DNA from 2 places in the Lactobacillus sp. wkB8 genome. Region 1 is predicted to be linked to the other one. Evidence: riboswitches for the same ligand, from Rfam matches in the RefSeq annotation. Region 1 holds a riboswitch; the other holds the start of a gene.
What was found. Region 1 has a riboswitch for lysine ahead of LACWKB8_RS00810 (ABC transporter substrate-binding protein/permease). Riboswitches for the same ligand answer to the same signal wherever they lie in the genome.
Positions count from the first base shown of each region.

Region 2: linked by a shared signal. The riboswitch ahead of lysA (diaminopimelate decarboxylase) and the one ahead of LACWKB8_RS00810 (ABC transporter substrate-binding protein/permease) in region 1 are both predicted to bind lysine.

Region 1 covers NZ_CP009531.1:175,565-179,051, reverse strand. The annotation lists gene LACWKB8_RS00820 (DUF488 domain-containing protein) at 1-328, opposite strand, end outside; gene LACWKB8_RS00815 (DNA-3-methyladenine glycosylase) at 373-1,005, shown strand; lysine riboswitch at 1,134-1,310, shown strand; gene LACWKB8_RS00810 (ABC transporter substrate-binding protein/permease) at 1,419-3,044, shown strand; gene LACWKB8_RS00805 (amino acid ABC transporter ATP-binding protein) at 3,044-3,487, shown strand, end outside.
Region 2 covers NZ_CP009531.1:1,845,835-1,849,321, forward strand. The annotation lists gene dapD (2,3,4,5-tetrahydropyridine-2,6-dicarboxylate N-acetyltransferase) at 1-21, opposite strand, end outside; gene lysA (diaminopimelate decarboxylase) at 30-1,343, opposite strand; lysine riboswitch at 1,430-1,608, opposite strand; gene LACWKB8_RS08560 (aspartate kinase) at 1,890-3,242, shown strand; gene dapF (diaminopimelate epimerase) at 3,263-3,487, shown strand, end outside.

The DNA of each region.
Region 1 (3,487 bases):
CAACTGCCTGGTTGTGCTCTTTATTCTTTGCACCATAAAGAAAAAGGACATCTTGTTTTGCAAGTTCGTCTTTCACTCGGGTAACAAAACTAACAGTCACAGAATTATGCTCTAATTCAGCAATGTACTTTTGCCTAAACTCAGGATATTTAGTATCATCGTGATTGAACCACTTACGCAATTCGGTGCTGGGACCAATTTCTTTGACCCACTCATCCAAATTAGCATCTTTTTTGCTTTTGCCTCGTGGCCACAGACGATCAACTAAAATGCGGTAGCCAGCAGGCTGCTCATGTTCATAAATGCGCACTACTTTTATTTTTGTCATCATAATATCTCCTTTTAGTTTAAGTTTACTACACGGAAAGAAAAATGAATTATTCAACTTATTTTACTAATAAACCAACTGCTGCTATTACTAAAGACTTAATCGGCAGACCATTAACATATAATGATGGTCAGAATATAATGGGCGGCTATATTGTGGAGGCTGAAGCGTATTTAGGGGTCAAAGACCGGGCAGCACATTCTTACGGCGGTCATCGCAGCCCAGCTAATGAAGGCCTTTATCGTAAAGGCGGAACCATTTATATTTACGCTCAAAGGCAGTACTTCTTTTTCGATATCGCAACACAGGAATATAATGAGCCGCAAGGAGTTTTAATCAGGGCTATCGAACCAGCCTGGGGTATAGAGCAGATGATTAAAAACCGTGGGGGCAAAAATGGCGTGCTTTTAACTAATGGACCAGCCAAAATGATGCAGGCATTTGGCATTCACGATAAAAAATGGAATTTACATTTCTTAACCGCTTCCCCTTTCAAAATTGACTTAGATGACAGTCACAAAAAGAAGGCTAAGGAGATTAAAACCAGCCCCAGAATTGGTGTTAGTCAATCTGAATTAGAATGGGCTAACAAAGAATTACGTTATTATGTTGCCGGTAACCCCTATGTTTCTAGAATGAAAAAGAGCGCTTATCAGGCGGGTAATGGCTGGCAATAAGAGCAGCTTGCAGAAGTCTTTTAAAATAGTAAAAGAAAATAAATGAGATAATTATAAAATATTTTTTAAATAAAATTATTGACAAGTCACTCTTAATAGCCTATTATTTTTCTAAGTTAAATAATTTCCAATGCAATAGAGGTCGCGGTTGTTACGAAACTAATCTGAGTGAGCGAACACTTTGAAGGTTAACGTAAGAATTACCGCCGAAACAAGGATGTTGTTCGTTTCAATCTTCTTGTTGGGCTGCAAGAGAATATTTTGCAGACTGTCCCGGTTAGTCCCCGGGGAGCGCTATATGATTTGTTCTAATAATAGATTATAACCTCGTTGTTTTGCGTAACAGCGAGTTTTTTATTTACGCTTTTATTGTGTTGGCTTTATTTGAAACATATTTTGTGGAGGTTTTCAAAATGAAGTCAAGATTTAAGTGGTTGGCTACCTTAGTTGCCTTATTCACTTGTTTAGGCATTGGGGCTGATTTTAGCCTGAATGAAGTTAATGCCAAAAAGGACGGCGGTACGCTCAAAGTAGCCATGGAAGCTAATTATCAACCGTACAATTGGACGCAGACTAATAATGCCAACGGTGCTGTGCCAATTGAGGGCTCAAAAGAATACGCCAATGGTTATGATGTCAAGATTGCTAAAATCATTGGGCAAAAATTACACAGAAAAGTCGAAGTTGTTAAGACTGAATGGGACGGTTTACTTCCTGCCTTGACTAGTGGCAAAGCCGATTTGATTATTGCCGGCATGAGTCCAACTGCTGAACGTGAAAAAGCCATTAATTTTTCCCAGCCTTACAGAAACAGTACTTTTGTGGTAATTACCAAGATTAACAGCAGATATGCCAATGCTAAAAAGCTGACTGACTTTAAGGGTGCTAAATTAACGGCGCAACAAGGTACTTTCCACTATGACCTGATCAAGCAGTTAAAAGGCGCTAAAAGACAACCAGCTATGCGCGATTTTGCGGCAATGCGGCAAAGTTTAATCTCCGGCACCATTGACGGCTATGTTGCCGAAGACACTGAATCAACTTCCTTTAAGATGGTTGATCCTGACATTAAGTCAATTCCTGTCAGCAAAATGGCTGGTTTCCACGCTACTAAGGAAGAATCTGTTACCTCAATCGGAATTGCCAAGCCCAACAAGGCGCTGCTCAAGAGTGTCAACCAAATTTTAGCTACTATTCCTCAAGCAAAAAGGGTTAGGTTAATGACTGAAGCTGTTAAGGAGCAGCCTAAAACTGATAATGATAAAAAAGGTAAAAAGGCTAAGTCAGAACCGTGGTTAGTATCAATGTGGCGCCAATATGGCGGCATGATTTTAAACGGTATCGGTATGACCTTACTTTTGGCTTCAGTTGGTACCATTGCAGGTTTCTTTATCGGTTTAGCCGTTGGTATTGTGAGAACTATTCCTACACCAACTACCAGTGGTAAAAGATGGCTGCTCAAGTTTGTCAACTGGCTGCTTTCGGTTTATATTGAAATTTTCCGGGGTACGCCAATGATGGTGCAAGCAGCTGTGATTTACTATGGTATTGCCCAATTCTGGCACCTGAATATTGATAGAACGGTCGCGGCACTAATCATTGTTTCGATCAACACTGGAGCGTATTTAGCAGAAATCATCCGCGGCGGAATTATTTCTACACCCGAAGGTCAGTTTGAAGCAGCCAGTGCGTTAGGAATGACCCACAACCAGAGAATGTGGCATATTATTCTGCCACAAGCAATCAAGAATTGTCTTCCTTCAATTACTAATGAATTTATCGTTAATATCAAGGATACCTCAGTTTTGAGTATCATCTCCGTATCAGAGTTGTTCTTCGTTGGTTCGACGATTGCGAGTCAGACATTTAAGTTCTTCCCAACTTACCTGACAATTTCTGCTATCTACCTCATCTTGACCTTTACCATTACCAGAATATTCAACTTAATTGAAAAACACCTCCAAGGAAGTAAGAATTACAACTTAATGGCAAACCAAGTTCAAGTGGGCACACCAAAAGACATGGAGGCTAAGAACTAATGACTGAAACAAACGAAACTATTTTAAGTTTAAAGCACATCAAGAAAACATTTGGTGAACACCAAGTTTTAAAAGATATCTCTTTTGACATTAATAAAGGTGAAATTGCCACCATTATCGGTCCTTCAGGTGGCGGTAAATCAACTACTTTGCGCTGTATTAACCTGCTTGAAGAACCTACTGCCGGTGAAGTTGATTTTCATGGTGAAAATGTTTTGGCACCAAACTACAACCGCAATATTTATCGTGCTAAAGTCGGCATGGTTTTCCAACAATTTGACTTGTTTGAAAATAAGAACGTTTTAGCTAATTGTATGGTAGGTCAAGAATTAGTATTGAAACGGTCAAAAGACGAGGCACGTAAAATTGCGCTTGCTAATCTGAAAAAAGTAGGTATGGAGCAATACGTTAATGCTCGTCCCAGCCAACTTTCAGGTGGACAA
Region 2 (3,487 bases), 260 kb from region 1:
AGTTGCCGACATTTTTTTCATATTTTTAATTATCCTTTCGGTTGATAAAAGCGATCATGACTAATTAAATCCGCATAAGTTTCACGTGTAACTACTACCTGTGCTTGACCATTTTCTGCAAATACGACTGCTGGCCTTGGAACACGATTGTAATTCGATGCCATGCTATAACCATAAGCGCCAGTAGCCAAAACTGCTATTACATCGCCCGGTTTACTTTTAGGGATTTTCAGTTTGTTAATAATAATATCGCCTGATTCACAATAACGTCCCGCGAGTCTAACCGTTTCTACTGGTTCTGCATGTGGCTTTTCCGCTAATACTGCCTCATATTGTGCTTGATAAAGTGCCGGTCTGATATTATCACCCATACCGCCATCAACTGCTACATAAGGCAGCAGTCCCGGTACTTCTTTGCGAGCACCGATTGTATATAAGCTATAACCGGCTTCACCGACAATTGAACGTCCTGGTTCAATCCAGATAGCCGGAATTTTTAAGTGGCTTATTTGCGCACACTTTTTAACTGTCTGCACTATTTGACTGATGAAGGTTTGAGCAGTTATAGTTTCATCCTGTTCGGTATATCTAATACCAAAACCGCCCCCTAAGTTTAAAACACGCGGTTGGTAATCATATTTTTGCTGCCAGTCCCTAACTAATTGCATAAGTTTTTCAACTTCCAGCTTAAACCCGGCTGTCTCTAGAATTTGTGAACCAATATGTGCGTGCAGACCAATTAGATCCATTTGCGCGTTAGCTTTAACCTGTAAAAAGGCCTGCTCGGCTTGACCCGAACGAATATCAAAACCAAATTTACTATCTTCTTGGCCAGTTTGATCATATTCGTGAGTATGGGCCGAAACTCCTGGAGTTAGCCGCAACATTACCTGCATCTGACTATTTGTTTCTTGCAAAATCTGGCCTAACAACTTAATTTCAGTAAAATTATCTAAAATAATGACGCCAACATGATTTTTCACAGCCATTAATAACTCAGCTGCAGTTTTATTATTACCGTGAAAGCTAATTCTTGCTGCAGGAAAGCCTGCTTGCAGCGCGGTATATAATTCACCCCCAGAAACAACATCCACATGTCCGCCCAGCTCATTAATTACCTGGTAAATTGCTATCGTAGCAAATGCTTTACTGGCATAACTAATCGCATAATTCACATTTTCTTTTGCAAAAGCGTTTTGGAAAGCCCGAAATTGCTGTTTGATTTTTTGTACGTCATAAACAACTAATGGAGAACCAAACTCTTTTGCTAATTTTAGTGCATCAACCCCACCAATTACCAAGTGACCTTGAGCATTAGTTTGATAATAATCATTAGCAGCCATTTAAGTCTCTCCCTTTTTCTTAAAATAAAAAGGGCTCTTTTGTCGTGCCTAACAAAAGAGTCCTTCAAGTTATTATCTGGTATCAATTTTGTCGATAGCGCTCCGCGAATATAAAATTGCGACAGTCCGTAACCTGTTAGATTACGTCCCAGCTAATTAATTACCGCAATAATTAATGCTTCGGCAACCGCCCCTTTCACTAGTTTCTCAGCCTTTGCAGAAACTCCACCAGCTACTTTTGTTGGTTGCAACCTCTTCGATTTATTAAAATATTATTATTAATTAATATCATTGTCAACCATTTTCAGTCAGAATTATTTTTTGTTTTTAAAATAAAGACAATGATTTTAAAAAAATGTCATTTTAACTACAAGCAGAAAAACTTCTAGTAGCAATGTTTTTTGGCTTTTTACAGCTTAAAAATAGTTAATCAAAATGGCTCATTTTCAAAAGTTCTCTTTTTATTTTTGATTGAAGATTAAAATTTTAATGATAAAATGCAATACTAATTACTTAAAATTAAATTTAATTGTGAAAGGTATTAACATGAAAGTCGTTAAATTTGGTGGTAGTTCCCTTGCAGACGGGGAGCAATTTGAAAAAGTAGTAAATATTATTAAAGCTGATCAGACTCGTAAAGTAATTGTAGCTTCTGCTCCAGGAAAAAGATTTGCAAATGACATTAAAGTAACAGATTTATTAATCGAGTTTGCACATAAAACAATTAATAAAGAGGATTGCAGTGCAACTGTAAAAACAATTTGGTCTAGGTATCATGATATTGCTGCTTACTTTCAAATATCTGAACAATTATTACAACCTTTACTGCAAGAACTAATTGCTTTGCCAAAAGCTGATTACCCTAATCAAGACTATTTAATGGCTAGCTTTAAAGCTCACGGTGAAAAACTTAACGCACAACTTTTGACTTTAGTTTTGCAAAGTTATCATTTACCAGCTTACTTCCTTGACCCCCAAGAAGCGGGCTTTATGGTTACTGACAACGCTAATGACACCCAAGTGATGCCAGAAACTTACAAAAATTTAGAAAAGTGGTCTAACAGAGATAACGTGTTGGTTGTTCCCGGCTTTTACGGTATTACCAAAGACGGCTTAATTGCTACTTTTTCCCGTGGCGGATCAGATATCACTGGCGCAATTTGGGCACGGGGGATTAAAGCAGATTTATATGAGAACTTTACCGACGTCGATGCTATATATGCCGCTGATCCCAGAATTATTACTCACCCCCACGCAATTAAAGTTATGACATATCGCGAATTGCGGGAGCTGTCATACGCTGGCTTTTCGGTTTTCCATGATGAAGCGATCATTCCTGCAATTGAAGGTCAAGTACCCATAAATGTCAAAAATACTAACCACCCTGATTTACCAGGAACAATGATTGTTCCCGAGCATAATTTTCATCCCCAAAGCATAATTACTGGGGTCGCAAGTTCTAGTCATTTTGCTGCATTATATTTACATAAATATTTACTAAATAAAGAGGTTGGATTTACACTTAAATTATTACAAATTTTCTATAAATTTAATATTTCATACGAACACATGCCATCAGGAATTGATGATCTGACTGTTATTTTTGACAAAAGACAATTTAATGAGCAAATCCGCCAGCAAATGTGTTTTGAAATTCAACAAGCACTGCAACCTGACCAACTAGAATGGTTTGATGATTATGCCATCATCATGGTAGTAGGAGAAGGAATGCGCAACAAGATTGGCGTAATGAAGAATATTACAATGCCGCTGGCGCAGAAACACGTTGCAATCCACATGATTAATCAGGGTGCCTCACGTATTTCTATCATGCTGGGCACTAAAAGAGCTGACGCAGCAGCGGCAGTTAAAGAAATTTATCAACAATTTTTTAAGTAAATATTTAAAGGAGAAACTTTATGGTACAACTACAAAAAGTTCATGGTTCGCAAAACCAATTTTTTCTGCTCGATCAAACCCAATTAAAGGCACCATTAACTAAAGAAGAACTAGTCAACTTGGCACAGCAAATAACCAGACGCGACACAGGTTTATTAAATGGCGCGGACGGTTTGCTTGTAGTCAGCAAGTCACACCATCCCCAAGTTTTAGGTAAAATGCAGGTTATCAATGCTGACGGCTCT